Regions from separate parts of the Dactylosporangium maewongense genome, predicted to be linked through region 2. Evidence: riboswitches for the same ligand, from Rfam matches in the RefSeq annotation. Region 2 holds a riboswitch; the other holds the start of a gene.
The links. Region 2 has a riboswitch for S-adenosylmethionine ahead of thrC (threonine synthase). Riboswitches for the same ligand answer to the same signal wherever they lie in the genome.
Positions count from the first base shown of each region.

Region 1: another riboswitch for S-adenosylmethionine. It lies ahead of ABD332_RS47375 (aminotransferase class V-fold PLP-dependent enzyme); the one in region 2 lies ahead of thrC (threonine synthase).

Region 1 is NZ_BAAAQD010000028.1:61,360-76,334, reverse strand. It holds gene sigJ (RNA polymerase sigma factor SigJ) at 1-667, shown strand, start outside; gene ABD332_RS47400 (DUF402 domain-containing protein) at 650-1,144, opposite strand; gene ABD332_RS47395 (ATP-dependent DNA helicase) at 1,276-3,261, shown strand; gene ABD332_RS47390 (AI-2E family transporter) at 4,567-5,820, opposite strand; gene ABD332_RS47385 (GroES family chaperonin) at 5,967-6,296, shown strand; gene ABD332_RS47380 (PrsW family intramembrane metalloprotease) at 6,287-7,738, opposite strand; SAM riboswitch class IV at 8,053-8,170, shown strand; gene ABD332_RS47375 (aminotransferase class V-fold PLP-dependent enzyme) at 8,183-9,376, shown strand; gene ligD (non-homologous end-joining DNA ligase) at 9,475-10,341, opposite strand; gene ligD (non-homologous end-joining DNA ligase) at 10,334-11,287, opposite strand; gene ku (non-homologous end joining protein Ku) at 11,386-12,336, shown strand; gene ABD332_RS47355 (hypothetical protein) at 12,333-12,800, opposite strand; gene ABD332_RS47350 (fatty acid--CoA ligase) at 12,797-14,434, opposite strand; gene ABD332_RS47345 (MDR family MFS transporter) at 14,509-14,975, opposite strand, start outside.
Region 2 is NZ_BAAAQD010000045.1:30,713-45,687, reverse strand. It holds gene ABD332_RS55035 (trypsin-like serine peptidase) at 1-204, shown strand, start outside; gene ABD332_RS55030 (phosphatase PAP2 family protein) at 259-954, shown strand; gene ABD332_RS55025 (hypothetical protein) at 972-1,976, shown strand; gene ABD332_RS55020 (hypothetical protein) at 1,992-2,876, shown strand; gene nagA (N-acetylglucosamine-6-phosphate deacetylase) at 2,834-3,952, opposite strand; gene ABD332_RS55010 (ROK family protein) at 3,949-4,905, opposite strand; gene ABD332_RS55005 (DeoR/GlpR family DNA-binding transcription regulator) at 5,091-5,876, shown strand; gene ABD332_RS55000 (DUF3263 domain-containing protein) at 5,902-6,267, shown strand; gene ABD332_RS54995 (AAA family ATPase) at 6,296-8,491, opposite strand; gene ABD332_RS54990 (alpha/beta fold hydrolase) at 8,576-11,332, shown strand; gene ABD332_RS54985 (ABC transporter permease) at 11,329-12,237, shown strand; gene ABD332_RS54980 (hypothetical protein) at 12,274-12,750, shown strand; gene ABD332_RS54975 (glucosyl-3-phosphoglycerate synthase) at 12,791-13,717, opposite strand; SAM riboswitch class I at 13,826-13,964, shown strand; gene thrC (threonine synthase) at 13,975-14,975, shown strand, end outside.

The sequences.
Region 1 (14,975 bases), on a different contig from region 2:
GAAGGTGCGCCGGGAGGCGTACGTGGGGCCGTGGCTGCCTGAACCGCTGGTGGAGCGTCTCCCCGACCCGTCGCAGGTGGACCCGGGCGAGCGGGTGTCGTTCCGGGACAGCGTGAGCATGGCGCTGCTGCTGGTGCTCGACTCCCTGACCCCCGAGCAGCGGGTGGCGTTCGTGCTGCACGACGTGTTCGCGGTGCCGTTCGCGGAGGTGGCGGCGACCCTCGGTACAACACCCGAGAACGCAAGGCAGCTGGCCTCCCGCGCCCGCCGTGCGGTCACCGACGGCGAACGCCGCCACACGACGGACCGGGCGCTGCAGGCTTCGGTGCTGACCGCCTTCACCGCGGCGGCGGCCGGCGGGGACATCGAGGCGCTGCTCAAGCTGCTCGCCCCGGACGTGGTCGCCTTCGGCGACGGCGGCGGCGTCGTGTCCGCGGCCCGGCGGCCGATTCTCGGGGCGTCCGACGTGGCCCGCTTCGTGCTGGGCCTGTACCGCCGCACCGCCGATGTGTCGATCGAGGTCGCGCTGGTCAACGGCGACCTGGGGTTGGTGGTGCACTTCGACGGGGCCGCCGCGGTCGCCGGCTTCGGGATCAGCCCGTCGGGGCTCATCACCGGGCTCTACAACCAGCTCAACCCCGCGAAGCTGTCACTGGACGAGATCTAGCCATTCGCGGTACTTGTCGCCGAACGGCTCGATGCGCTGCGAGACGGCGCCGAAGAGCCAATCGGCACTGGCCTGCGCCTCGGCGATCACGTCGGCCGGGTAGGCGTACCTGACCTGGTGCGCGGCGAACTCGTCCTCGTCGAGCAGCTCGACCGCGCCCGTGCGCCGGCGCCGGACGTCGAGGTCCAGGTCGATCATTGTGACCTCCGTCTCCTCCACCCAATGGGGGACGGTGGTGATGTCGCAGTAGATCTCGGTGCGGTGCGGTGCCGCGTTGAAGCACGCGGTCCACCAGGCCTGGCGCGGGAAGAGCAGCACGTGCGGCGCCTCGACCGGGCCGGTCCTCGTCGGTCCGCGGTGCACGATCGTGCCGGTGTCGGCGCCGACCCAGATGCCGTGGTCGTCCTCGCCGAGGATCCTGGTCTCGTAGTTCCAGTGCAGTGAACCGTCGAATTTGCGGTAGACCACCTTTGGCATGCGCCCACAGTACTGATCGTGTTGGTGCCCGCGGGTTTCTGTCGTACCGAGGCGGTAGCTTCTTGGTCGTGACTGCCACGCTTGCGACCGCTGATCTGCTTTCCGCTGCCGTCGGTGCCGTGCCCGGCGGCATGGAGCGGCCCGGGCAGCAGCAGATGGCCGAGGCGATCGCCGCGGCCGCCTCGAGTGAGGAGCACCTGCTCGTCCAGGCCGGCACCGGCACCGGCAAGTCCCTGGCCTATCTCGTGCCGTCCCTGCTGGTCGACGGCCCCGTCGTGGTGTCCACCGCTACCCTCGCGCTGCAGTCGCAGCTCGTCGACCACGACCTGCCCCGGCTCGCCGACGCGGTGGAGCCGCTGCTGCGCCGGCGCCCGACCTTCGCCGTGCTCAAGGGCCGGCACCACTATGTCTGCCTGGCGCGGCTGGAGGGCACCTCCGCCGACGAGCCCGACGACGCGCTCTTCGACGTCGGCGAGGCCCGGCCGACCCGCTGGCTCGGCGAGGCGGGGCGGATCGGCAAGCACATCGAGCGCCTCCGCGACTGGGCGATGGAGACCGAGACCGGCGACCGCGACGAGCTCGACCCGGGCGTCGACGACTCCGCATGGAAGCTGGTCTCGATGCCCGCCCGCGAGTGCGTCGGGGCGGCCCGCTGCCCCTATGGGTCGGAGTGCTTCGCCGAGGCCTCCCGCGCCCGTGCCCGCGAGGCCGACATCGTCGTCACCAACCACAGCCTCCTCGCCGTCGACATGCTCAGCGGCCGCATGATCATCCCGCCGCACAAGCTCCTCGTCGTCGACGAGGCGCACGAGCTCGCCGACCGGGTCAGCTCCGCCTCGCAGGCCGAGCTGACCCCCGAGCTGCTGGAGCGCGCCGCCCGCCGCTGCCGCCCCTATGTCGACGACGACGTCGCCGACCGGCTCATGGAGGCCGGCGACACGCTCACCGTCGCGCTCGCCGACGCCCCCGCGGGCCGCATCACCGACGGCCTGCCCACCACCCTCGGCGAGGCGCTCACGCTCCTCGACGGCGGCGGCCGCAAGGCGATCGACGCGATCGGCGAGGTCAAGGCCGACGACGCCGACCCCGTCCGCAAGCAGCAGGCCAAGACCATGGTCGCCGACCTCACCAAGATCGCCCAGCGCATCCTCTCCGACGCCGAGCACGACGTGACCTGGATCGAGCGCGACGACCGCGGCCGCCGCGCCGTGGTCGTCGCCCCTCTCTCGGTCGCCGGCACGCTCAACACGCACCTGTTCCACGAGCGCACCGTCGTCGCGACCTCGGCCACCCTGGCGCTCGGCGGGCAGTTCGACACCGTGGCCCGCTCGCTCGGCCTGCCTGTCACGGCCCCGGCGCCGGTCCCGGCTCAGCCTTCGTCGCCGGGGGCCGCCGCTCGCGACGCGGTCATGCGCGCCTCCGCCGCCCGCGACGAGGCCGACCTGGCGTGGAGCTCGCTCGATGTGGGCTCCCCGTTCGACTATGCCAAGCAGGGCATCCTCTATGTCGCCGCCCACCTGCCCCGCCCGCAGACCTCCGGCCTGTCCGAGCCGGCGGCCGACGAGATGGTCGAGCTCGTCCAGTCCCTGGGCGGCCGCGCCCTCGGCCTCTTCTCCTCCCGCAAGGCCGCCGAGCGCGCCGCCGAGGTCCTCCGCGCCCGCGCCCCCGGCATCACGATCCTTCTGCAGGGCGAGGAGGCACTGCCGATCCTCGTCCGCAAGTTCCGCACCGACCGCAACAGCTGCCTGCTCGGCGTCATGTCCCTCTGGCAGGGCGTCGACGTGCCGGGCGACGCCTGCCAGCTCGTCATCATCGACCGCCTCCCCTTCCCCCGCCCCGACGAGCCCCTCGCCGCCGCCCGCTCCGCCGCCGTCGACTCCGCCGGCGGCTCGGGCTTCGCCGCCGTCAGCGTCCCGATCGCCGCGGTCCGCCTGGCACAGGGCGTCGGCCGCCTGATCCGAGCCCGCACCGACAAGGGCGTCGTCGCCGTCCTCGACTCCCGCCTGGAGACGGCCCGCGGCTACGGCCCTTACCTGCGCGCCTCCCTCCCCCCGTTCTGGTACACCACAAAGCCCGACGTCGTCCGCGCCGCCCTCCGCCGCCTGTCCACCACCTGACGCGCCCGCTCCCCCCTCGCGGACCGCACCCCTTCGCCAGTCCCACCCAGCGCTGACAGCGGTCACGTCCGCCACCGCACCGAACCTGCCCTGCCGCCCCGTCCACCATCTGACCGCCCACTCCGCCCCCGCCCTCTCGCGGACCGCGCCCTTCGCCAGTCCCACCACCCCGACGGCGGTCACATCGGCCACCACCGGACCTGACCTGCCCCTGCCGCCCGACCGCCACCTGACCGACCACTCCGCCCCTGCCCCCACGCGGACCGCACCGCCTTCGCCGGTCGCCAGCCCACGCCGCACCGACGGCAGTCACGTCCGCCATCGCGCCGGACCTGCCTCGCATCCCGGATCGGCCTACGTCCCCGCCGGCTACCGTCCAACCGTGGCCGCTGCCGCCGCACCGCTCGACACACCAGCCGAGCCCAACAACCCAGTCCGTTGCACGACACCCACCACTGGCCAGCACTGCCGTGCCGACCGACACAGCGCCGATCGAACGATCGCCCTCCGCCGCCTGACCGCCGCTCCAGGCCTGATCAGCGCTGGGACCGGACCGCCGTCGTAGGCCGCCAGCCCCACAACCAGTCCCACCGCCAGACTCCCGACAGCGGTCACGTCCGCCGCCCCGCCGGACCTGCCTCGCATCCTGGATCAGCCCACGTGGCCGCCGGCTGCCGTCCTACCATCGCCGCTGCCGCCACGCCCCTCGACACACCAGCCGCGCCCAACAGACCCAGCCCACCGCACGACACCCACCACTGGCCAACACCACTGCCCCGGTCGACGTGCTGGCCTGGTCCAGCGACACCGCCCACCGCACCTCAGCCCGCCACCGGCCGGCGCCGCGCCGTGCCGACCGACACAGCGCCGATCGGAACGGTCGCCATCCGCCGCCTGACGGCCCGCTTCGGCCCTGACCCCCACTCGGACCGCGCCGACTTCGTGGGTCGCCAGTCCCCACAACTCCGTCCGCCTTTCTGACCGTCTGCTCCGCCCCCGACCTCCTCGCGGACCGCACCGACTTCACTCACCGCCAGCCCACAGCCAGCCATGCCCAGCAACCCCAGCCGACGGCACGGCGCCCTCCCCACCGCCTCCCAGGGCCGAGTCCAGCGGCACCGTGCTTGCAGTGCCCTTCTCCTGTGGCTGGCTTGATCCAAGGACAGGGCTGGCTGCCGGCGCGGCCAGGGCTGGACTTCGATCACCACGTCGACCGGCGCCACCTCGCTGTGGGCGGAGTGCTGCCACCTCGTTGGTGCGCCGGCCTGGTTCGAAGGGCAGGCCTGGCCGGTGGCACGAGCAGGGTCAATCCGCGGAGATGATGACCGAGTCGGGGGGTGGTTCGTGGCGGTGTTGGACCAGGTGGCGGATGCCGGTGTTGAGGACGGCTACCAGGGGGACGGCTACCAGGGCGCCGATGATGCCGGCCAGGACGACGCCGGTGGAGATGGCGACGATGACGGCCAAGGGGTGGACGGAGACGGCGCGGCCCATGATGAGGGGCTGGAGGACGTGGCCTTCGAGTTGTTGGACGGCGATGACGCCGATGAGGACGACCAGGGCGCTGATCGGGCCTTCGTCGACGAGGGCGACGAGGACGGCCACGGCGCCTGAGACGGTGGCGCCGACGATGGGGACGAAGGCGGCCAGGAACACCATTGTCGCCAGGGGGAACCAGAAGTCCACGTCGATGATGACCAGGAGCAGGCCGATGCCGAGGGCGTCGATGAAGGCGACCAGCACCGTCGCGCGGACGTAGGCGACCAGGGTGCGCCAGGCGGCCTCGCCGGCGCGGCGGATGGGGTCGCGGGCGGGGGTGGGCAGGACGCCGGTGAGGAAGAGCCAGATGCGGTGACCGTCGCGCATGAAGAAGAACGTGACGAAGAGCACCAGCAGGAGCAGCGCGAAGAACTCGATGGTGGCGGTGGCGGTGGAGACGGCGCTGTCGGTGAGGCTGCCGCGGTTGTCCTTGAGCCAGTTGGTGGCGGCGTCGAAGGTGGCGTCGAGCTGGCTGCCGTTGAGGTGCAGCGGGCCGGTGGTGAGCCAGTCCTGGATCTGGTTGACGCCGGCCGAGGCCTTGTCGGCCAGGTTGGGGAAGCCGTCGACGAACTCGCTGACGACCAGCGTGAGCACGCCCGCGACGGCGGCGAGGCCGGTGACGAGCACCAGGAACGCGGCCAGGGACGGCGGGAGCTTCACGCGGCGGCGCAGGAACTCCATCATCGGCGCGAGCAGGGCGGACAGCAGCAGGGCGATGCTCAGCGGGATGAGCACCGTGTCGAGCCGGCTGACCAGCCAGAGCAGGACCGCGAGGGCCGCCACGAGGACCAGCAGGCGCCACGACCAGGCGGCGGCGAGCCGCAGGCCACGCGGGATCTCGGCGTCGTCGCGGCTCATCGTCGACGAGTGGATCACGTCGGGCTCGGCCGGCGGTGGAGGCGGCGGCACCTCAGCCTCAGCCACTACCGCGGCGATCGCCTCGCGTTCGAGGCGGGCGTTTTCGAGACGCTGCTCGTACGCCCGCCGGAGATTGGCGCGCACCTGATCGAACCGGCCCACGAAACCCCCTGTGACTGCCTGCGAACCGACCGGACGCTTCACCGTAGTCCGGGTCCCGCGGCGATCGCACGTACCCAGGCGGTAGCGTCGCAACCGTGACAGCCCAGCCAGCCGCCGGTTACCCGCCGGCCACCACCCCGCACGTCGTGTCCGATGTGGAAGGGGGCCTGCCGATCCGGTTGCTGCACGACCGGGTCCTCGTCCGGCTCGAAGGGGCCGAGGGCGAGCGCCGGCACGCGTCCGGCATCGTGATCCCGGCCACGGCGTCGGTGGGGCGGCGCCTGTCGTGGGCCACGGCCGTCGGGGTGGGGCCCAACGTACGGTCGATCGTGGCCGGCGACAGGGTGCTGTTCGACCCGGAGGACCGCTCCGAGGTGGAGCTGCAGGGCCGCGACTACGTGCTGCTGCGCGAGCGGGACGTGCACGCCGTCGCGGCGCGGCGGGTCGAGCCGGACTCGACGGGGCTCTATCTGTAGGTGTAGGGGTAGGGGTATCCGGCGTACATCGGCGGCGGGGGCGGAGGCGGCGGCACGACGACCGGGACGGGCACGACCGGGGTGGGCGGAGCGGCGAGCACCCGGACCATCCCGTCCGGGAAGGTGATGTGGTACCTGCTGCCGTCCCACACCGCCATGGGTGCCTGCGGATCGCGCCCGACGAAGACCTGCCGGTAGGCGGCGAGCGCCGTCAGCAGCTGGCGTTCCTCGGCCAGCGCCTCCATCCGGCGGGCCGGCGTGTTGTCCAGGCCGCGGCGCATGCCGTCGCGGAGCAGGGCGAGCTTCGTCGCGTCGAACTGGAAGGCTTTCATCGCCTTGGCACCCGGGTCTCCGGCGACCCGCTTGGCCCACCGGCGGGCGGACAGCCGCCTGCCGAGCGTGCCGAGCGACGCCACCTCCGGCGGGGAGAACCAGCCGGCCCGCGCGTACTCGGTGAGCATCCGCTCGGTCAGCCTGCCCTCGGCCGCGCGCTGCCACAGCGCGAAGCCGACCATGCAGAGGAAGATCGGCATCATGACGGAGAAGTAGCCGTACAGCAGGATGATCGGCTTCGCGGCGGCGATCACCGACATGAGGTTCCACGAGCCGTGCAGCAGCATCGCGAGCAGCAGGCCGGCGAGGGGTGCGAGCCACTTGACCGCCTTCGTCGAGCTGCGCGACGCGGTGCCGAGCCCGATCGCGGTCATCGACGTGAAGAGCGGGTGCGCGAACCCGGTCATCAGGATGCGCACGATGAAGATGCCGACGAGTGCCGCCGCGCCCTTCACCGCGCCGCCCTGCTCGGCGGTGTCGGCGTAGCCCTTGTACCCGAGGTACAGGATGTTCTCCACCATCGCGAACCCGGTCGCGGACAGCCCGCAGTAGACGATGCCGTCGATCAGGCCGGAGAACGCCCGGGGGCGGCGCCACAGCAGCAGGACCGGCCCGAGGGCCTTCATGCTCTCCTCGATGAACGGCGCGACCACGACCGCCACGATCGCGTCCGACAGGCCGAGCTTGTCGGCGAGGACCCCGCCGGCGGTGTTGACCACGAGCGCCACGCCGGTGGCCACGCACGCGCCCCAGCCGAAGACGAAGACGAGATAGCGGACGGGCTCCGGCTCGTACCGGTCGAGCCACAGGAAACAGGAGACCAGCAGCGGCACCGGGATGACGGCCGCGCCGACGCCGATGACGAGGGCGGTCCATCCGCCGCTGAAGCCGAAGAACGCCAGCAGCGCGACGCCGCACGCCGCGATGCCGCCCATGACGCCGATGAGCGTCCAGAGGCGGCGGCGGTCGGAGCGCTTGGCGGGCGGCGCGGCGGCCAGGGCGAGGGCCGCGGTCGGGTAGCGCTGCTCGCCGGTGTCGGGGGCGGCGGCCTCCGTCACGTTGGGCACGACGTCGCCGCCGGCCGCGTCCCACCCCTGCGGCGCGGCCAAGCCGGCGGCCGGGCCGGCCGCACCACCAAAAGTGCCGCCTGTAGCTCCGCCTGAAGCACCGGCCGATGCGTCGGGCCCCTTGTCCAGGGCGACCGGACCGCCGCTGGACGGGACCGGACCGCCGCTCGACGGGGCAGGTACGGGGATCGGAGCTGCCCAGGGTGACCGTTCCTCGGGCGCGGCAGAGGCGGCCGCTGGTCGTACATCACCCGACGACGGCAACAAGGTGGCGTCACGGTTACCCGGATCCTGAGGCGTCCCAGTCGGCGGGAGATCGGTCATGGGCCAACCATATCCGCGCTACGGTGAGACCAGGTCATGAGTGCCAGCGCTGAAGCCCCGGCTTGCTGGCCGGCAACCCTCGCGTTCGCGGCGGGGTGCCCCGGGTGATGACACGGTCCGGCACGCGGTGTGTCCGGGCAAGCGCGAGCGGAGGACTCTGCCATGTCCACGATCCTGTCCCCCGGTGACGTGAAGCTGCGCGACGGCCGCAGCGTCGACTTCGCCAACCTCGACATCGCCGCGACCGCCCCGTGCCTGCGGGCGGTCGCCGACGCGGTCGCCGAGCTCCTGCCGTTCTACGGCAGCGTCCACCGCGGCGCCGGCGCGCTCTCGGAGCGGTGCACGCGGGAGTACGAGCAGGCCAGAGAGACCGTCGCGGACTTCGTCGGCTGCCGCGACGGCGACACGGTCGTCTTCACCCGCAACACCACCGACGCCCTGAACCTGCTGGCCAGGGCGGTGCCCGAGGGCACGACGGTGCTCACGTTCGACGGGGAGCACCACGCCAACCTGCTGCCGTGGCAGCAGAGCCTCCACCTGGACGCGCCGCGCTCGCCGCAGGAGGCGGTGGAGTTGCTGGAGTGGGCGCTGCGCCGGCAGCCGTGCGGCCTGGTCAGCGTCACGGCGGCGAGCAACGTGACCGGCGAGGTGTGGCCGGTGGCGGCGCTCGCCGAGGTGGCGCACCGCTACGGGGCCCGGCTGGCGGTCGACGCGGCGCAGCTCGCCCCGCACGCCCCGGTCGACCTGACCGCGCTGGGCGCCGACTACGTGGCGTTCTCCGGGCACAAGCTCTACGCGCCGTTCGGGGCCGGGGTGCTGGCCGGGCGGGCGGACTGGCTGGACGCCGCCGAGCCGTACCTGGCCGGGGGCGGCGCGAGCGCCAGCGTCGGCGACGACCTCGACGTCCGGTGGGCGACCGGGCCGGCGCGGCACGAGGCCGGCACGCCCAACCTGCTCGGCGCCGTCGCGATCGCGGCCGCGTGCCGGGCGCTCGCCGCCGCCGACCACTCCGCGGAGCGGGCCCTGGTGGCACGGTTGCGGGCGGGCCTGGCGCGGCTGCCGCACGTGGAGGAGCTGCGGCTGTTCGAGGCGGACGCGGAGCGGGTCGGCATCGTGTCGTTCGCGGTGCTGGGCGAGGACCCCGGCGCGCTGGCCACGACGCTCGGCCGGGACCACGGGATCGGGGTGCGGACGGGGCTGTTCTGCGCGCATCCGCTGACCCGGCGGCTGCTCTCGGAGGCGACGGCCAGGATCGCCCCGTCGGCGCCGGTGCCGCCCCAGGCGGTGCGGGCCAGCTTCGGCCTCGGCACCACGGAAGCCCACATCGACCGCCTCCTGGAAGCCTTGCGCCGCTGAGCCACCAGGCCCGCCGCCACGATCCCGCGGCACCGGCGGCGCCGGCGGCGCCGGCACGATCCGGTGCGGTGTCGGCGGCGCGCCGGCACCGCACCGGGTCACGGCCCGGCGGTGGCGCGGTCCAGCACGACGGAAGGGGTGAGGTCGGCGATGGTCAGCGTGCCCTCGGCGACCTCGTCCCAGGTCAGCGGGGCCGACACCGTCGGCAGGGCACCCGCGCGCAACGAGAACGGCGCGACCGTCGTCTTGAAGGCGTTGTTCTGACTCCAGTCGATGAAGACCTTCCCCGGGCGGAGCTGCTTCGCCATCCTGGCCACGATCAGGTCGGGCCGGAGGCGGGCGAGCTCCTCGGCGACGTCCTTGACGTACGCGCTGATCTCGTCGGCGGTCTCCTCGCCGGACAGCTCGGCGGTCAGCTGCATGCCCTTGCGGCCGGAGGTCTTGGCGGCGGGCTCCAGGCCGTCGGCGGCGAGCCGGTCCCGGACCAGCAGGGCCACCTCGTAACAGTCGGCGAGCGTGGCCGGCGGGCCGGGGTCGAGGTCGATGACCAGCAGGTCGGGGTTGAGCGGCGAGCCGTCGGCGGCGACGCGCCACTGCGGGGTGTGCAGCTCGAGCGCGGCGAGGTTCGCCAGCCAGACCAGCGTGGCCAGCTCCTCGACGACGATGAAGTCGATGGTCTCGCGGCCACGGCTGGAGCCGGGCACCGGCAGCCGGACGGTGCGGACCCAGTCGGGCGTGCCGGCCGGCGCGTTCTTCTCGAAGAAGCTGATGCCGTCGACCCCGTTGGGGTAGCGGATACGGGTCAGGGGCCGGCCGGCGAGGTGCGGCAGGAGGACCGGCGCGATGCGGGTGTAGTAGTCGATGATCTCGCCCTTGGTGTAGCCGACCTGCGGGTACAGGACCTTGTCGAGGTTGGTCAGGTCGAGGTGCCGCCCCTCGACCTCGACCCGGACCTTGTCAGGCATCGACGCCGCCCGAGGAGGAAGCGACGTCCGCGGGCGTGAGGTCCGGCCGCAGGCGCAGGAAGCGCGGGAAGCGGAGCCGCCCGTCGCGCGTCCGGTGGCTGAACTTCACCTCCACCACCAGCGTCGGCGTGACCCAGGTCGCGCCGCGGGCGTCCTCGCGGGGCACGGTGCCGGCGAAGGGCGGCTGCGGCACCGACAGGTCACGCAGCGCGTCCAGCAGGGCGCGCTCGGCCGCGTTGGAGATCCCCCCGCCGACCCGGCCGCTGAAGGCGAGCAGCCCACCGGCCGCCGGCACCCCGACGAGCAGGGCGCCGAGGGCGCGCTTGCCGGGCCGCCAGCCGCCGACGACGAACTCGCAGCTCTCCTCCAGCTTGACCTTCACCCAGTCCGGCGAGCGGAGGCCGGGGTGGTAGTGCGAGCCGGTCCGCTTCGCCACCACGCCTTCGAGGGCGTTGTCGCGGCTGGCGGCGACGGTCGCCGGTCCGTCGTCGAAGCACGGCGGGATCACCGCCCGCGCCCCCAGCGCGAGCCCTTCGAGGATGCGTCGGCGGCTGGTGTACGGCGATGCGAGCACATCCTTGCCCGCGGCCCTCAGCACGTCGAACGCCAGGTAGGACACGGGCAACGCGACCGCCAGCCGCGCGGCCCGGGCCGGCTCGCGGACGTGCATCCGCTCGGCCAGCAGCTGGAAGGACGGCCGGCCGGCCTCGTCCATGGTGACGACCTCGCCGTCGAGGACGGTGTCGTCGAGGCCCTCGCCGATCGCCGCGAGCTCCGGATAGGCGGCGGTCACCTCGACCCCGCTGCGCGCGTAGAGGCGGGTGACGCCGGCGGTGACGACGGCGATCGCCCGGATGCCGTCCCACTTGAACTCATACGACCAGCCCGGCCCGGTCGGAAGCGGGCCGGTCGAGGCGAGCATCGGTGCGGGCGGCCCGGTCCCCATCACCCCACGATAGTTCGCCGCCGACTTCCTCGCGTGGAGGTCGATTCGATGCGAAGCTGGTGTTCCGAGGTCAACACGCTGCGGAAAGGGATCCCTTAATGCGCGCGATCTGGAAAGGCGCGGTCTCCTTCGGGCTCGTGTCGATCGCCGTCCGGCTGTATTCGGCGACAGAAGAGAAGGACATCCGCTTCAACCAGGTGCACCGCGACGACGGCGGCCGGATCAAGTACAAGCGGGTGTGCTCGATCGACGGCGAGGAGGTCGCGTATGACGACATCGCCAAGGGGTACGACCTCGGCGGCGGCGAGATGGTGATCCTCACCGACGAGGACTTCGCCGACCTGCCCCTGACCACGAGCAGGGCGATCGAGGTGCTGGAGTTCGTGCCGGCCGAGCAGGTCGACCCGATCCTCTACAACAAGGCGTACTACCTGGAGCCGGACAAGACGGCCGCGAAGCCCTACGCGCTGCTGCGCGACGCGCTCACCAACACGGAGCGGGTCGCGATCGTCAAGGTCGCGCTGCGGCAGCGGGAGCAGCTGGCGACGCTGCGGGTCCGCGAGGACGTGCTGGTCCTCAACACGATGCTGTGGCCCGACGAGATCCGGGCGGCGAAGTTCGACATCCTCGACGAGGACGTGTCGGCGCGCCCGGCGGAGCTGGCGATGGCCGGCTCCCTGATCGAGTCGATGGCCGCGGACTTCGACCCGTCGACGTACACGGACAACTACCGCGAGGCGCTGCAGGAGGTCATCGACGCGAAGGTGGCCGGCCGGGAGGTCGTCCAGCCGGAGGAGACCGAGGAGGCGCCGGCCGCGGCGGTCGACCTGATGGCGGCGCTGCGGGCGTCCGTGGAGCGGGCGAAGGCGGCACGCGGCGAGCCGGCCCCGGCGCCCGCGAAGAAGGCCGTGAAGACCGCCGCCGCGAAGGACGACGACGTGGCCGAGGCGACCCCGATCAAGCGGGCCCCGGCGAAGAAGGCGCCCGCGGCGAAGAAGGCGACGCCCGCGAAGAAGGTCACCCCAGCGAAGGCGAGGAAGTCCGCCTAGCTGGTGGTGCGGGTGAAATAGACCGTCGAGGAGGCCTTGTCGAGCAGCAGGTCGGTGCCGTCGACCCGCAGCCATGCGGCGCCGGCTGGCGCGAAGGGGCGGAGGTCCTCCGGCACGTCCGGAGCCTCCGCCGCCGTGGTCGCCGGCAGCGCCTGGGCCCGCTCCGCGGTCAGCACCGCGAACCCGTCCATCGTGTAGTCCATCGGCCCGATCTCCGGGCAGGACCGCGCCCTGGCCTCGTGCTCCTGCCAGTGGACCTGCTGGATCGGCGCGAGCTGCGGCCACTGCTGCTCGATGCGGGTCGTCGAGGTGATGATCCCGGTCTTCGTGGGCTTGTCGAGCTCGTCGCAGCCGGCGAGTCCCGGCACCAGGTCACTCAGTGCCAGGACCACGCCACAGGCCGCGATCACGCAGGCGAGGACGGCGCCGGAGACGACAAGCGCGATCTTCGCCGTACGGTTCACCCGTTGATCTGTACCACCTCGAGGCCACCATCCGCATAGTCGGCGCGGACGCGCTTCTTGTCGAACTTGCCGACGCTCGTCTTCGGCACCGCCTCGATGAACGACCAGCGCTCCGGCAGCTGCCACCGCGCCACCTTGTCGGCGAGGAAGTCGCGCAGCGTCCCGGCGTCGGCGCTCGCACCCTCCCTGAGCACGATCGTGGCCAGGGGCCGCTCGCCCCACTTGTCGTCCGGCACGCCGACGACGCACGCCTCGAGCACGGCGGGGTGCGCCATGAGCGCGTTCTCCAGGTCGACGGAGCTGATCCACTCGCCGCCGGACTTGATCACGTCCTTGGCCCGGTCGGTGAGCGTCAGGTAGCCGTTGGGCGAGAGGGTGCCGACGTCGCCGGTACGCAGCCAGCCGTCCTCGAACTTGTCGGGGTCTGGGCCGTCCTCGCCGATGTACTGCGCGGTGATCCACGGCCCGCGGACCTGCAGCTCCCCGACGGCCGTGCCGTCGTTGGGCATGACCTCGCCGGTGGGCCCGACGATGCGGCCCTCGACCCCGGCCGGGAGCCTGCCCTGGGTGTACCGGTAGGCCCACGCCTCGGCGCCGTCGACGCCGGAGGGCTCCCGGGCGACGGAGCCGAGCGGCGACATCTCCGTCATGCCCCAGGCGTGGATGACCTCGATGCCGTGCCGCTCGGAGTACGCGTGCATCAGCGCCGGCGGGCAGGCCGAGCCGCCGATGACGACCTCCTTGAGCGACGAGGTGTCGGTCGGGTTGGCGTCCAGGTACGCGAGCAGGTCGGTGAAGATCGTCGGCACGGCGCCGGCGAACGTCGGCTTCTCCGTGGCGATCATCTGCGCGAGCGGGGCCGCCTGCAGGAAGCGGTCGGGCATGATCAGCGAGGCGCCGCTCATCATCGCCGCGTACGGCAGGCCCCACGCCATCGCGTGGAACATCGGCACGATGCACAGGTCGCGCACCTTCGGCCCGAGCCCGAAGCTCTCCGCCATGCAGACCTCCATCGAGTGGAGGTAGATGGAGCGGTGCGAGTAGGCGACGCCCTTCGGGTTGCCCGTGGTGCCGCTGGTGTAGCAGAGCGCGGCGGCGTCGTGCTCGTCGACGGCGGGCCAGTCGTACGTGTCGGGCTTGCCGTCCAGCAGCGCGTCCCAGCGGTGGACCTCGACGCCGTCCTTGCTCAGCTTCGACGCGTCGCCGTCGCCGACGACCACGATGTGGCGGATCGTGGTCAGGTGCGGCAGCACGCCGGCGAGCAGCGGGATCAGCGTCGAGTCGACGATGACGACCCGGTCCTCGGCGTGGTTGGCGATGTAGATCAGCTGCTCGGGGAAGAGCCGCAGGTTGAGCGTGTGCAGCACGGCGCCCATGCTCGGCACCGCCAGGTACGCGATCAGATGCTCGGCGTTGTTCCACATGAGGGTGCCGACGCGCTCGTCGCCGGTGACCCCGAGGTCGTCGTGGAGGGCGTGGGCGAGGCGGGCGGCCTGGCGGCCGACCTCCGCGTATGACGTGTGCCTGCCGTCGGCGCCGGCCCAGGTGACCACCTCGGAGTCGCCGTGGACGGTGGCCCCGTGCTGCAGAATTCGGGAGATCAGGAGGGGTGTCTGCATCATCGTGCTGCGCATGTACTGCACGCTAATGTGCGGTGGCTCACAACGGAACCCCGGAGCTACTGGTGAGTAGCTCCGGGGTTCCTGTGTCAGAACGCGGCGGCCTTGGCTTCCATCTCGGCCGCGGCTTCCTCGCTGTCGGTCTGCTGCGGCGCCCCGCCCTGCAGCGGCTTGTCCGGCAGCGCGATCGTGATCACCGTGCCGACGAACGCGACGACCGCCGCGGCGAGGAACACCGGGTGCAGCGCGTTGACGAACACGTGCTCGACCGCCTCCAGGACCTGCGGCGGCAGCTTGCGGACCTCGGCCGGCGCGTTGATCGACACGCCCTTCATGCCGCTGTCGCTCATCTGCGCCGCCAGCTTGTTGTTCATCAGCGCGCCGAGCGCGGCGACGCCGACCGAGCCGCCCAGCGACCGGAAGAACGTGGCGGCGCTGGTGCCCGCGCCCATGTCACGCAGGTCGAGCGCGTTCTGCACGGCGAGGATGAGCGGCTGCATGGCCATGCCGAGGCCGACGCCGATCACGGTCATGTAAATGAACGCCTGCCACAGCG
Region 2 (14,975 bases):
TGCGCGGTCGCCAACCCCGCGTACAACGGCTACGACGTCGACACCGACATGTCGTACTACTGCGACACCGACGGCGGCTCGTCCGGCTCGCCCGTCATCTCCCGCCGCACCAACAAGGTCATCGCCCTGCACCACTTCGGCGGCTGCCCCAACTCCGGCGTCCGCATGGACCGCATCGCGGCGGACATCAGGAACCTCGTGTAAAGGTCCTGTGCAGGGTCCGGGCGCCGTTCCCGCTGTCGGGTAGCGTCTTGCGACATGCGGAACGTGCGCCCGGCCCTATGGTTCGACCTGGTGCTTCTGGCACTCTTCGCCGCGATCACCGTCGCGCTCGCGCTCCGGACGCCGCTGCTGTCACTCGACCTCGCCGTCCGCGACCTCGTCGACGCGCACCGCCCCTCATGGGCCTACTGGACCGCCCGCGTCTTCAACTACCTCGGCCAGGGCGGCCAGGTCCTCACCCCCCTGGCCGTGCTGACCGCGCTGGTCGTCGGCCGGCGCACCCACTCCGTGCGCCCCGCGCTGCCGGTCATCGGCGGTTTCGTCATCACGTACCTGACGATCGGCCCGCTGAAGGTGTGGACCGACCGGACCGCCGCGAGCGACCACAAGGTCGTGCACCCGGAGTACCTCTTCCACGTGCCCACCGGCATGTCGTATCCGTCCGGGCACGTGGTCAACGCGATCGTCTGGTACGGCGTCCTGGCCATCCTCCTCGGCGGCCTGCTCCGCCCGGGCCAGCTGCGCGCCATCCGCTACGGCGCCCCGGCGATCGTGCTCTTCACCACGACGTACCTGAGCTTCCACTGGGTCACCGACGGCCTCGCCGCCATCTGCCTCGGCCTCGTCCTCGACCGCATCCTGCAACGGGTCCCGTGGGACACGATCCCGCTGCCCTGGATCTCGCCAAAATTTGCTGGATCATCGAGTTTGCAGGAGCAGCAAACTCGATGATCTGGCAAACTTGATGCATGTTCGCGGCGGACGTCCTGGAGTGCGCGCAGCGCCTTCTGCATGACCTGCTGCCGGTTTACCTGCGGCCGGCCGGCGTCGACGTCTGGACGTTTCCCGGTGGCGGCCGGCTTCGGGTCGCGGTCCGCGAGTCGTTGACGCCACGCGAGGCGACCCGGCTCGACAGTGATGCGGCGACGCTCGTGATCGCGCCGTGGATCAGCCCCCGCTCGAGGGAGGTGCTCGACCGGCGCGGATGCTCGTATGTCGATCTCACCGGCAACGTCCGTCTGTCCATCCAGCGCCCGCCGATGTACGTGCGGCTGCAAGGCGCGGACCGGGATCCGGCCCCCGCCCCTCGGACGTCGGTCCGCCTCAACGGGCCGCGTGCCCGCCGCCTCGTCCGGATCCTCGTTGACACCGTGCCGCCGTACCGGCTGACCGAACTCGCGAGCGTTGCAGGGCTCAGCAAGGGCTACGTCTCCACCCTGCTGGAGGCCATGGCGGAGGCGGCGTTGATCGAGCGTGACCGGCGCGGCAGCGTCCGCGACGTCGATTGGCCGGCGCTGCTCGCGGCCGGTGCCGACGGCTATCGGCTGTTGCGGAACAACGCCGCCGGATCGTTCGTCGCTCCGGGTGGTCCGCGAGCGCTGTTCGAGCGCCTGTCCGCCCCCGGCGCACCTCGCGCCGTGGTGACCGGCTCGTTCGCCGCGGTTGCCGTCGCGCCGATCGCGGCGCCGGTTCAGCTCGTCGTCTACGCGTGCGATCCCGCGGCGGTGCGCCGGTTCGGCGGCCTGCTCCCCGCCGAGCGCGGTGCCGATGTGGTGATCCTCGAGGCGGAGGACGAGACGTCACAGCTCGCCGGCACCCGCACGCTCGACGGCGTCGAGCATGTGTCGCTGAGCCAGTTGGTCATGGACTGCCTCGGCGGCAACGGACGCCTGCCGGAGGAGGCTGCCGCCGTCCTCGACGTCATGCGCGCCACCCCGGAAACCTGGCGGCTTTCCAGCCTGCCGACAACCTAGATACCATGTGGCCCTATGGCTATCGAACATGCGCCGCTGTACGTAGCTGCCCGGCGGGTGCTGCTGGATGCACTCGACGCGCTCGCCGGGCACAGGTCCGCGGTTGTGCTGGCTGGAGCGCAGGCCATCTACGCACGCACCGGCGCGGCGGAGATCGACGCCAGTGTCGCCCCGTTCACGTCCGACGCCGACCTGGCGCTCGATCCGCGGCTTCTCGGCCCGGATCCGCGGATCGACGAGGCGATGACGGCGGCCGGCTTCCGCCTCTGCGGGGAGCCCGGCATCTGGGTGACCCAGACCTTGATGGGCGACGCGACCGTGGAGATACCGGTCGATCTGCTTGTGCCCGCGTCGCTTGCCGGTCCGGGACGCCGGTCGGCTCGGCTGCCGGAGCACGGACGCAACGCGGCCCGGCGGACGCCTGGACTGGAGGCTGCGGTGGCCGACCACGGCGTTCTCGAGATCGCCAGTCTGGAGCCTCACGTCGACCAGCGTGTCAGAGCGGTGTCGGTCGCTGGGGTGCCGGCGCTCTTCGTCGCCAAGGCGCAGAAGATTGCCGAGCGGCTGGCGGATGCGCGGTGCGGCCGACCTGAGCGGCTGAAGCCGAAGGACGCCAGTGACGTGATCCGCCTGATGCAGGGCGCACCGCCCGACATGGTCGGCGACCGGCTGGGAGCGATCGCGCACGATCCCGTCGCCGGTGCCAGCGTCCGTGAGGGGGTCGAGCATCTGCGCCGGTTGTTCGGGCGCCGCAGGTCTCCGGGTGTGGATCTGGCGGTGGCGGCGCTGGCCGGGGCAATGCCGGAGCTCTCGGTCCGAGAGCTCGCGGTGTCGTACGTCGGAGTGCTCCTCGAGGCCTACTCGACCCAGGCGCCGGAGCGCATGACGCGGGTGACGTGAAGGGCGTCGTCCAGGAGGACGAGGTCGGCGCGCCGGCCGGGGCGTAGGGTGCCCAGGTCGTCGGCGAGGCCGATGGCGGCGGCGGGGGTGGCCGAGGCCATCCGGGAGGCGTCGACGAGGGACAGGCCGGCGCCCGCGGCGCGGCGGAAGGCGGCGTCCATCGTCAGCGTGCTGCCGGCGATCGAGCCGTCGCGGGTGAGGCGGGCCACGCCGTCGGCGACGGCGACGCTCTGGCCGCCCAGCTCGTACTCGCCGTCGGGCATGCCGGCGGCGGCCATCGCGTCGGTGATGAGGGCGGCGCGGGCGGGGCCGGTGACGGAGGCGGCGAACGCGAGGGTGCCGTCGTGGAGGTGTACGCCGTCCGCCACGAACTCGCACGTGACCGGCGCGGCGCCGAGGAGGGCGAAGACCGGCCCGGGCTGGCGGTGGTGCGGCGGGCGCATGCCGTTGAAGACGTGGGTGCCGACCGTCGCGCCGGCATCGACGCCCGCGAGGGTCTCCTCCCAGGTGGCGTCCGTGTGGCCGAGGGCGGCGACGACGCCGCGGGAGACCAGGAGCTTGATGGCGTCCAGGGCGCCGGGCAGCTCGGGGGCGACGGTGACCATGCGCACGGCGCCCTCGCCCGCGTCGATGAGCGAGTTGAGCTCGTCCAGCGACGGGTGGCGCAGGTGCGCCGGGTTCTGCGCGCCGCACCGCGCCTGCGACAGGTACGGGCCCTCGAAGTGCACGCCGGCCAGGACGCCCTCGCCGACCAGCGGCGCGAACGCCTTCGTGGCGGACAGCATCAGGTCGGGGGGCGAGGTGACGAGGCTCGCCAGCATCGTCGTGGTGCCGTGGCTCAGGTGGTACGCGGCGGCGACGCGGGCCGCTTCGGGGTCGCCGGTGGTGAACGTGGCACCGCCGCCGCCGTGGACGTGGATGTCGACGAACCCGGGCACGACCGTGCCGGCCGTCGCGTCGACCGCGCCGGTGAAGGCCTGCCCGACCTCGGCGATGCGGTCGCCCTCGACCCGGACGAAGCCGTTGTCGATGACGCGGTCGCCCGCGATCACCCGTACGCCGGACACCACCGTCATGCCGTTCCTCCTGTGCTGTCGTTGCGCTGGTCTTGCAGTGCGTCCAGGGCGAGCAGGGCGGCGCCGAGGCAGCCGGCCTCGTCGCCGAGCGCGGCGCGGGTGATCTCCGGCTCGCGGTGGAACGTGACGCGGGCGTGGACCCCCGCCCGCAGCGGGGCGAGCAGTGCCTCGCCCGCCTCGGCGAGGCCGCCGCCGAGGACGATGACCGCCGGGTCGAACAGGGCGATGCCCGTCATCAGGCCGTCCGCCAGGGCGTCGATGGTCTCCTGCCACACCGCGACGGCGGCCGGCTCGCCCTCCGCGGCCAGCCGGGCCACGTCCTCGGCGGTGGCGGGACGGCCAGCGTGCTCGCCGTACCGGCGACCGACGGCCGACGCGGAGGCGATCGACTCCAGGCAGCCGCGCTGCCCGCACCCGCACATCGGCCCACCGGGCCGGACGACGATGTGGCCGATCTCGCCCGCGGCGCCGTGCGCGCCCGTGTAGACCTGCCCGTGCACGACGTTCGCCGCGGCGATGCCGGTGCCGATGGGGATGACCAGCACATACGAGTGGCCGCGCCCGGCGCCCAGCCGCGCCTCGGCGAGCCCGCCGGCGCGCACGTCGTGGCCCAGCGCGGCGGGCAGACCCAGCCGCTCCTCCAGCAGTGCCTTCAGCGGCACGTCGCGGAAGCCGAGGTTGGCGGCCCAGACGGCGATCCCGTTGCGCTCGTCGATCACGCCCGGGACGGCCAGACCGGCGGCCCGCGGGTCGAGGCCCTTCGCGCGCGCGGTGGTGGCGAGGCCCTCGGCGATGTCGAGGATCGTCGCGATGACCGCCTCGGCCCCCCGCTCGCGGCCGGTGGCGTGCCGCTCGGCGTGCAGGACCTGGTGTGTAGCCTCGCCCTCGGCGCCGACCAGCGCACACTTGATCCCGGTGCCCCCGACATCGAGGGCGATCACGGTCTGCGTCATGTGTAGCTCGTCCTCGCGCTGATCGATGTGGCATGAAGCCGGGCGGGTTCGCGCATCATTGCGCACTGTCGGGCAGGCTGGCAACCGTACCCCTGAGGTTAGTTTGAGCAGTTGCCTTTGCGTTTACCCGTAGTTTCGCGCATTATTGTGCACACATCTCGCACCGTACGCGCAGGGAGGGGCTCGTGGACCGCTACGCGCGCTGGAATGCGCTCCTTGAGATCCTCACCGACAGCGGGCGCATCAGCGTGGAGGACGCGGCCGAGCGCCTCGACGTCTCGCAGGCCACGATCCGCCGCGACTTCGACCAGCTGGCGCAGCAGCAGATGATCACCCGCACCCGCGGCGGGGCGGTCGCCAACGGCGTCTCCTACGACCTGCCGCTGCGGTACAAGACGGCGAAGCACGCACCCGAGAAGCAGCGCATCGGCGCGGCCGCGGCCGCCCTGGTCTCGCCCGGCATGGTCGTCGCCCTCAACGGCGGCACGACGACCACCGAGGTCGCCCGCGCGCTCGCGGTGCGCCCCGAGCTCACCGGCGGCGTCGACGACGCCCAGCTCACCGTGGTCACCAACGCCCTCAACATCGCCAACGAGCTGCTCGTGCGCTCCCGCATGAAGATCGTCGTGACCGGCGGCGTGGTCCGCCCGCAGTCCTTCGAGCTCGTCGGCCCGCTCGGCGGCAACATCCTGCGCGACGTCACCCTCGACATCGCCCTGCTCGGCGTCGACGCGCTCGACGTCACCCTCGGCGCCGCCGCCCACCACGAGGGCGAGGCCGCGATGAACAGCCTCATGGTCGCCCGCGCCCGCCGCGTCGTGATCATCGCCGACAGCTCGAAGCTCGGCGGTCACGCGTTCGCCCGGATCTGCCCGATCGACCGCATCGACACCCTGGTCACCGACTTCAACGCCACCCCCGAGACCCTGGCCGCCTTCGCCGCCGCCGGCGTCAAGATCGTGACCGCCTGACCCGTCCCGCCGGTACTGTGGGGCGATGCAGCGCGACGACCTCACCGCCGCCCGGGTCCCAGCGCAGCCCCCGACCCAGGACCCCGACGACTTCGTCGACACCGACGTCGCGGACACCGACGAGGACCCTGACGCGGGCCCCGATCTCGCGACGGCCGAGGAGCCCCCGGAGCTCGACGAGCGCAGCAAGGCCATCCTCGCCTTCGAGCGCCGGTGGTGGCGCCAGGCGGGCGCCAAGGAGCAGGCCGTCCACGACACCTTCAACCTGTCGGCGACCCGCTACTACCAGCTGCTGAACACGCTCCTCGACGACCCGCTGGCCCTGGCCCACGACCCCGTCGTCGTCCAGCGCCTCCGCCGCCTCCGCGCCTCCCGCTCCCGCCGCCGCTGAGCGCCGCGACGGCGAAAACGGCGGGCGCTCAGCGGGCCTGTTGCTGCTCGGCGTAGGCGGCGAGCCAGGCGACCTGGACCGGGTCCAGGGAAGGGCGGACACGGTCGCGGGCGAGGGCCACGTGGGCGGCGGTGACCTCGGTGGCCTCCAGCGACTCGCGCATGGCGGCCAGGGCGGACTCGCGGATGAGGGCGGCGCAGTCGGCGGCCGAGAAGCGGTCCAGCGACGCGGCCAGGGCGGGCAGGTCGACGTCGGCGGCGAGGGGCACGGACTTCGCGGCGGCGCGGAGGATCTCGGTGCGGGCCTCGGCGTCCGGGGGCGGCACGAAGACGAGGCGTTCGAGGCGGCCGGGGCGCAGCAGGGCCGGGTCGACCAGGTCGGGGCGGTTCGTGGCGCCGATGACGACGACGTTGCGCAGGGACTCGACGCCGTCGAGCTCGGTGAGGAGGGCGGCGACGACCCGGTCGGTGGTGCCGCCGTCGGTGGCCTGGCCGCGGGTCGGGGCGAGGGCGTCGACCTCGTCGAGGAAGACGAGGGTGGGGGCCGCCTCGCGGGCGCGGCGGAAGAGCTCCCGGACCGCGCGCTCGCTCTCGCCGACCCACTTCGACAGCAGCTCGGCGCCCTTCACCGACAGGACGTTGGCCTTGCCGGTGCCGGCGATCGCCTTGACCAGGTACGTCTTGCCACAGCCCGGCGGGCCGTAGAGCAGCACGCCGCGGGGCGGCTCGATGCCGAGGCGGGAGAACGCGTCCGGGTAGGACAGCGGCCACAGCACGGACTCGGTCAGGGTCTGCTTGACCTCGACCATGTCGCCGACGTCGTCCAGGGTGACCTTGGCGAGCTCCAGCGACGACTCGGCCATCGACGTGGGGCGCACGACCTCGAGGGCGGCCTCGAAGTCCGCCATCAGCACGCCGGTGCCGTCCCCGTCGCGGCGGTGACGCAGCGCCGCTCGTACACCGGCCTCACGCGACAACGCGGCGAGGTCCGCCGCAACGAAGCCGGGGGTGCGGCCCGCGATGTCGTCGAGCCGGACGTCGTCGTCGAGCGGCATGCCGCGGGTGAGGACGGCGAGCTGCTCGCGGCGCAGGGCCGCGTCGGGGAGCGGGACGGCGATGCCGTGGGCGAGCAGGCCGGGGGAGTGCAGGGACGGGTCGACGGACTCGGGGCGGCTGGTCGTGCAGACGACGGCCTCGCCCTCGCGGACGAGCTCGCCGATCAGCTGGCGGAAGACCGTCGACAGCGGGCCCGGCTGGTCGCGCGGCGCGAGGGCCTCCACGTCGGCGACGAGCAGGATCGCCGGGCGGGCGGCCCGCACCTCGCCGGCGGCCTCCCGCAGCCGAGCGGCGGCGGCATTGTTGGTGAGCGCCGCCAGCTCCGGCGCCCACAGGGGGACGACCCGCGCCCCGACGCTCGCCGCGACGGCGTGCACCAGGGCGGACTTGCCGGAGCCGGCGGGGCCGGTGATCAGCACCCCCAGCGCCACCGTCGTGCCGAGCCTCGCCAGGACCTCGCCGTGGTGGAAGCCGAGGTCCAGCAGCTCGCCCAGCTGCTCGGCCTGCGCCCTGAGCCCGGGCAGGTCGTCGAGCGCGACCGCTTCCGGCGCGGCGGCCGGCGGCGCGACAGGAACGAGGCCGCCGGGCGCGTGGGTGGCGTGGCCGTGGTGCCAGCCGACGGCGGTGTCCATGGTGACCAGCGCGCCCGCGCCGGGGCCGGCGGCGACGACGGTGAGCAGGGCGCTGGTCCAGCCGTAGCCGACGGTGTTCTTCAGGCTGCGCCGCGCCGCCTCGAACACGCCGGGGTCCAGCGAGGTCAGCGACACGTCCTGCGGCAGCAGGGAGACGTTGTCGCCGACGGTGACGACCTTGCCCAGCAGCGCGAGCCGCAGCATCTCCGGCGACACGACCCCGACGATCTCCGGCGGGCCGGACAGGGTCACCGACGCCGCGGCCCGCAGCGGCGCCGCCGCGACCGTCACCTGGCCGCCGTCGCGCAGGCCCAGGTTGCCCAGCAGGAGGTCGTCGGCGTAGAGCAGGGCGCGACTGGCGCTGGCCTCGGCGACCGCGGCGATCCCGGCGGACTCTCGGCGGCCGGTGAGGGCGATCGGGTCGCCGGCGCGCAGGCCCAGCGCGGCCAGGACCTCGGGATGGAGCCGGACCACGCCGCGGCGGGCGTCAAGGGCCGCGGGGCGCAGGCTGGCGGTGAGCGTCAAGGTCGCGGCCACGCACCGAGCGTATAACTCGCCCGCTTGCTGTGAACCTGCTGAGGAATTCGACATCGCGCAACATGCGTTGCGTACGTTTGGCCGATGCGTCTCTTACCGCGTCTCAACCGGCGCAGGGTCATCGCCGGCTCGGTGGCCGCCCTGCTGCTGGTCGGCCTGGTCGGCTGGGCGGTCGTCCCCGCGCCCGCCACGTTCAGCACCCAGGAGCAGCGCATCACCGTGCGCACCGGCCCCGACGACGCGACCGAGGTGACCCTCGACACGACGCTGTACCTGCCGAAGAAGAGCGGCAAGAAGCCCGCCATCCTGCTCGCGCACGGGTTCGGCGGCACCAAGCGGAGCGTGAAGTCCGACGCCGAGGACTTCGCCGACCTCGGCTACGCCGTGCTCACCTGGACCGCCCAGGGCTTCGGCGACTCCACCGGCGAGATCCACCTCGACAGCCCCGACTGGGAGGTCAAGGACGCCCAGCGGCTGCTGGACTGGCTCGCCGCCCGGCCCGACATCCAGACCGACGGTTCCGGAGACCCGCGGGTGGCGGCGGTCGGCGGCTCGTACGGTGGGGCCCTCGCCCTCCTGCTCGCCGCGCACGACAAGCGGGTCGACGCGATCGTGCCCATGATCACCTGGAACGACCTGTCGCGGGCCTTCCTGCCCGAGGCCACCGGCAAGGACCCGTCCGGCGGCGTGTTCAAGAAGCAGTGGGCCGGACTGTTCTTCGGCTCCGGCAACGCGCTGACCGACAGCTCGGCGCTGACGAGCCAGGCCGTCCCGCAGCGGACCCCGACCGGCGACGCCCAGTGCGGACGGTTCGCGAAGGACGTCTGCGAGGCGTACCTCGACATCGCCACCACCGGGGAGGCCGACAAGGACGCGATCGCGCTGCTGCGCCGGTCCAGCCCGGCGTCCGTGCTCGACCAGATCAAGGCGCCCACGCTGCTCGTACAGGGGCAGGTCGACACCCTGTTCCCGCTCAGCGAGAGCGACGCCAACGCCCGCGGCATCGCCGCCACCGGCACCCCGGTGCGGGTCGCGTGGTTCACCGGCGGGCACGACGGCGGCACCGGGCCGCAGTCCGAGGTCGACCGGCTGCGGTACCTGACCGCGCAGTGGCTCGACCACTACATCAAGGGCAACGGCGAGGCACCGCCGACCAGCTTCACCTACTCGCGCGTGTCGGGCCTCAACGCCCGGGGGCGCGGGCTCGTCACGACCGCGTCGTCGACGTCGACCTACCCCGGCACCGGCGGCACCTCCACCGAGAGCGTCGCCCTGATCGGCGTCCCGACGAGCATCGCCAACCCGCCCAACGGCACCCCGTCCGGGATCTCCTCGCTGCCGATCGCCAACATCGCGAGCCTGCTCGGCAGCGGCGTGTCCGCCGAGATCCCCGGCCAGCACGCCGACTACACGTCCGCGCCGCTGCCCGACACCCTCGACGTGGCGGGCGCGCCCACGGTCCGCATCCGGGCGGCGTCGCCGACCGGCGAGGCCGTGCTCTTCGTCAAGCTCTACGACGTGCCCGCCAAGGGCGCCCCGTCGATCCCGGACGGGCTCATCGCGCCGGTGCGCCTCACCGGGCTGCCGAAGGACATCGCGGACGCGCAGCCGATCGCCGTGACGCTGCCCGCGGTCGTGCACCGGTTCGAGGCCGGCAGCCGGGTCCGGGTCACCGTCGCCGCCGCCGACAGCGCGTACTGGTCGCCGCCGGACCCGCTCGTCTACCAGGTCGCCGTCGAAGGCGCGCTGACCCTGCCCGACGTGGCCGGCACGCCGATCGCCAACCCCGACGTCATCTGGCGCTACGTCCTCGCCGCGCTCGTCGCCCTCATCGTGGTCGGCCTCGCCGTCGCGATCCTGGTCGCCCGCGCCCGCGCCCGGCGGATCGAGCGCCGCGTCGACCCCGAGCACGTGGACACGCCGCTCGTCGTGCGGGGGCTGCGCAAGACGTACGGTGACTTCGTCGCCGTCGCGAAGGTCGACTTCACCGTCCAGCGCGGGCAGGTGGTCGGCCTCCTCGGCCCCAACGGCGCCGGCAAGACCACGTCGCTGCGGGTCCTGATGGGGCTGACCCGGCCGAGCCAGGGCGAGATCCTCGTCTTCGGCCATCAGCTCCTGCCGGGCGCGCCGGTGCTGTCCCGGGTCGGCGCCCTGGTGGAGGGGCCCGGCTTCCTGCCGCACCTCACCGGTCTGCAGAATCTCCACCTGTACTGGGCGGCGACCGGCCGGCCGCTCGACGACGCCCACTTCGACGAGGCGTTCGACATCGCGGGTCTCGGCACCGCCGTCAACCGGCGGGTCAAGACCTACAGCCACGGGATGCGCCAGCGCCTCGCCATCGCGCAGGCCATGCTCGGCCTCCCCGAGCTGCTCGTCCTCGACGAACCCACCGACGGGCTCGACCCGCCGCAGATCGCCGAGATGCGCAAGGTCCTGCGCCGGTACGCGACCGGCGGCCGCGCCGTCCTGGTCTCCAGCCACCTCCTCGCCGAGGTCGAGCAGACCTGCACCGACGTCGTCGTCATGCACCGGGGCGAGGTCGTGGCCACCGGCAAGGTCGACGACATCGTCGGCGACTCGCCGACCGCCCAGATCGACGTGTCCGACGTGGACGCCGCCACGAAGGTCCTCGACGAGCTCGACGGCGTCCGCACGGTCATCCCGGCCGGCAGCAACGGCGGCCTGGTCGTCGACATCGACGGCGTGCCGCGCTCGGAGGTCGTCGCCGCGCTGGTCCGGGCTGGCGTCGGCGTCGACCGGGTGACGCCGCGGCGGCGGCTCGAAGACGCGTTCCTGTCGCTCGTCGGCGGCGACACCAAGGCCAGTGGAGAGCGGTCATGAGTACTTCTGCTGTTTCTTCCTCTTCCTCTTCTTCCTCCGAGCGCGGCGTCGTCGGTGGCGCACCCGGCTACCGTCCCGGCGCGACCCTCTCCCTCTGGACGGAGATCCGCCGCCAGGCGGCCCGCCGCCGCACGCAGATGGCGCTCGGCTTCATGGTCCTGCTGCCGCTGATCATCCTGATCGCCTTCCAGCTCGACAGCGGCGGCGACGACGAGGGCGGCAACAACGGCGAGTTCTCCCGCCTCGCCGACCTCGCGACCGGCGGCGGGGCCAACTTCACCCTCTTCACCCTGCTCGTCTCGTCCGGCTTCCTGCTGGTCGTCGTCGTGGCCCTCTTCTGCGGCGACACGGTGGCGAGCGAGGCGTCGTGGGGGAGCCTGCGGTACCTGCTGGCGATGCCCGTCCCGCGGGCCCGGCTGCTCGGCGTCAAGGTGACCGCGGCGCTGCTCTACTGCCTCCTCGCGGTCCTGGTCCTGGTCGGCACCGCGATGCTGGCCGGCACCCTGCGCTACGGCTGGGCCCCGCTCAACGCCCCCATCGGCGGGGAGATCGCCGCCGGCACGAGCGTGGTCCGCCTCCTGGAGATCGTCGGCTACCTGTGCGTGTCGCTCCTGGTCGTGGCCTCGCTCGCGTTCCTGCTCTCCGTCTCCACCGACGCCCCGCTCGGCGCCGTCGGCGGCGCGGTGCTGCTGCAGATCCTGTCCAGCATCCTGGACCAGATCACCGCCCTCGGAAACCTCCGCAACTTCCTGCCCACCCACTACAACGACGCCTGGCTCGGCCTGCTCTCCACCCCGCTGCAGACCGACGACATCGTGAAGGGCTGCATCGCCTCCCTCGCCTACGCCACCGTCTTCTTCTCCCTCGCGTGGTGGCGCTTTCTGCGAAAAGACGTGGTGAGCTGAATGCGTCTCGCGTACTGACCGGTAGGGTGCCGGTCCATGCGAACCTCGGCGCTCCGCGGTGCCTGGCTCCTCGTCCTCGGCCTCGCGGCGCTCTCCGGCACCCTCTACTACGACCAGGCCAACCTGGCGGCCTGGACCTCATACGTCGCCTCCTCCAACGCGATGAGCGGCCCCGCCGAGGCCTTCACCGCTCAGATCTTCACCCTCATCGGCGCCCTGGCCTCGGCGTCGGCCGCGTCGCTGGTCGCCGTCTGCGCCCTGCTCTTCGCCACCGGCCGCACCTTCGGCCACTGGGCCCTGCGCCTGACCGTGGTGCTGACCCTGGTCCTGCTGTCGCTGGTCGCGGTGGTCGTCGTGGTCGCCACCCTGACGGGCGACCCGCCGGCCGCCGTCATCGACACCCCGGTCTGGCTCCTGGCCGCCGAGTGGCTCGCCGTCCTGACCGCCCTGGCCGGCGCCGCCATCACCACCTCGACGCTCTGGGGCTTCACCCCCGCCACCGACCCCCTCTGACCACGGGGCCTGCGCACGGCGTACCAGCGACGGGAAACGGCTAGGCGAGCGGCCTCTGGTAGCCCGGGATCGTGGTCATCGGGGGGCGGTCCGGGTGGGCGACCGGATGGTCGGCGGGGGTGACCGTGCCGGTGCGCCTGACGAACTGGGTGAGGGTCGGCCAGACCGGGGCGCCGGGGGTGACCCGGGCGTGGATGGTGTGCAGGATCGTGGCGGCCATGCGGCCCAGGGCCGCGGTGTCCTGGTGACCGTGGGTGCGCTGGCCGAGGTCGACCTGCGCGACCGCGTCCAGGCCGGCGGTGCGGTAGGTGTCGATGAGCAGGCCGGTCTCGACGCCGTAGCCCGCGGCGAAGGGCAGGGACTCCAGCAGGGAGCGGCGGGCCGCGTACTCGCCGGCGAGGGGTTGCACGACGCCGGCCAGGGCGGGGAAGTAGGCGTTGAGCAGCGGGCGGGCGGCGAGTTCCGTGACGCGCCCGCCGCCGCCGGCCGAGACGTCCAGGAGGGGGCGGTCGTAGAAGGCCTTCACCATCTGGGTGGCCGGGTCGTCCAGCAGCGGGCCGAGGAGGCCGGTGACGAAGTGCGGCCGGAAGTCGGTGAGGTCGGCGTCGACGTACACCAGGATGTCGCCGGTCGCGACGGCCAGGGCCTTCCAGAGCACCTCACCCTTCCCGGGGCGGGAGCCGGTCCCGGGGAGGATGTCGTCGCGGTGGTGGACGGTGGCGCCGGCCTGGCGGGCGACCTCGGCGGTCCGGTCGACGGAGCCCGAGTCGACCACGATGACCTCGTCGACCAGGGGCATGAGGGTGCGCGCACCGGTGACGATCTCGGCGACGGTCGGCTCCTCGTCCAGCGCCGGCAGCACGACGCTGATCCGGGTGTCGCCCTTGCGGTCGTAGAGGTCGGCGAGGGGCCAGTCGCGCCATGCCGAGGTGCGCTTGGCGAACCAGTCCGCCGCGTCGGGATGCATGAGTGAAACCGTAGTCAGGTCCATCTCGTGAGATGACTCATACAGCGGCACCCGTGTCGGCCCTTACACTCGAATACGAACCACGCGAACAGCACGTCACAACTGAATACCTCATCCAGAGGGGCAGAGGGATACGGCCCGATGAAGCCCCGGCAACCCCTGCGACACGTCTCGACGCTGAGTCCGGTCGCGGTAGGTGCCAAATCCGTCCCGGTGCGCAAGGCCATGCACCTGGGAAAGATGAGAGGAAGGCCTCCATGACCTCGACGCTCGGCGTCTTCACCGACTCTCCCGCCCGCCACCTGGTCTGCCGTGGCTGCGGCGCCCAGTTCCCGCTCGCCGCGCAGCACGCCTGTTACGAGTGTTTCGGCCCGCTCGAGGTGGGCTACGACGCCGAGGCGCTCGGCCGGGTCACCCGCGAGCAGATCGAAGCCGGCCCCCAGAACATCTGGCGCTATGCGCCGCTGCTGCCGGTCGGCACCGACCCCGCCAGCCGCGTGACCCTCGACCCGGGGCTGACCCCGCTGGTCAAGGCGGATCTGCTGGCCAAGGAGCTCGGCATCACCGGCGCGCTGTGGGTGAAGGACGACTCGGCCAACCCGACCCACTCGTTCAAGGACCGGGTCGTCTCGGTGGCGCTGACGGCGGCGAAGGCGCTGGGGTTCACCCGCTACTCGTGCGCCTCCACCGGCAACCTGGCCAACTCGGTCGCCGCGCACGCGGCGCGGGCCGGGGTGCCGTCGACGGTGTTCATCCCGTCGGACCTGGAGCCCGGCAAGGTCGTCATGAGCGCTGTGTACGGCGGTGACGTCGTGGCGATCGAGGGGTCCTACGACGACGTCAACCGGCTGTGCTCGGAGCTGACCGAGACCGATGAGTTCGAGGACACGGCGTTCGTCAACGTCAACGTGCGGCCGTTCTACGCCGAGGGGTCCAAGACGCTCGGGTATGAGGTCGCGGAGCAGCTCGGCTGGCGGATCCCGGCGCAGGTCGTGATCCCGATGGCCAGCGGCGAGCTGCTGACGAAGATCGACAAGGCGTTCAGCGAGCTGGTGGAGATCGGGCTCGTGCCCGACACGGAGTGGACGGTGTTCGGCGCGCAGTCCGCGGGCTGCAACCCGATCGCGGTGGCGCTGCACAAGGGCACCGACGAGATCGTCCCGGTGAAGCCGACGGGCATCGCCAAGTCGCTCAACATCGGCGACCCGGCGGCCGGCGTCTACGCGCTGGAGTCGGTGCGGCGCACCGGCGGCTGGAT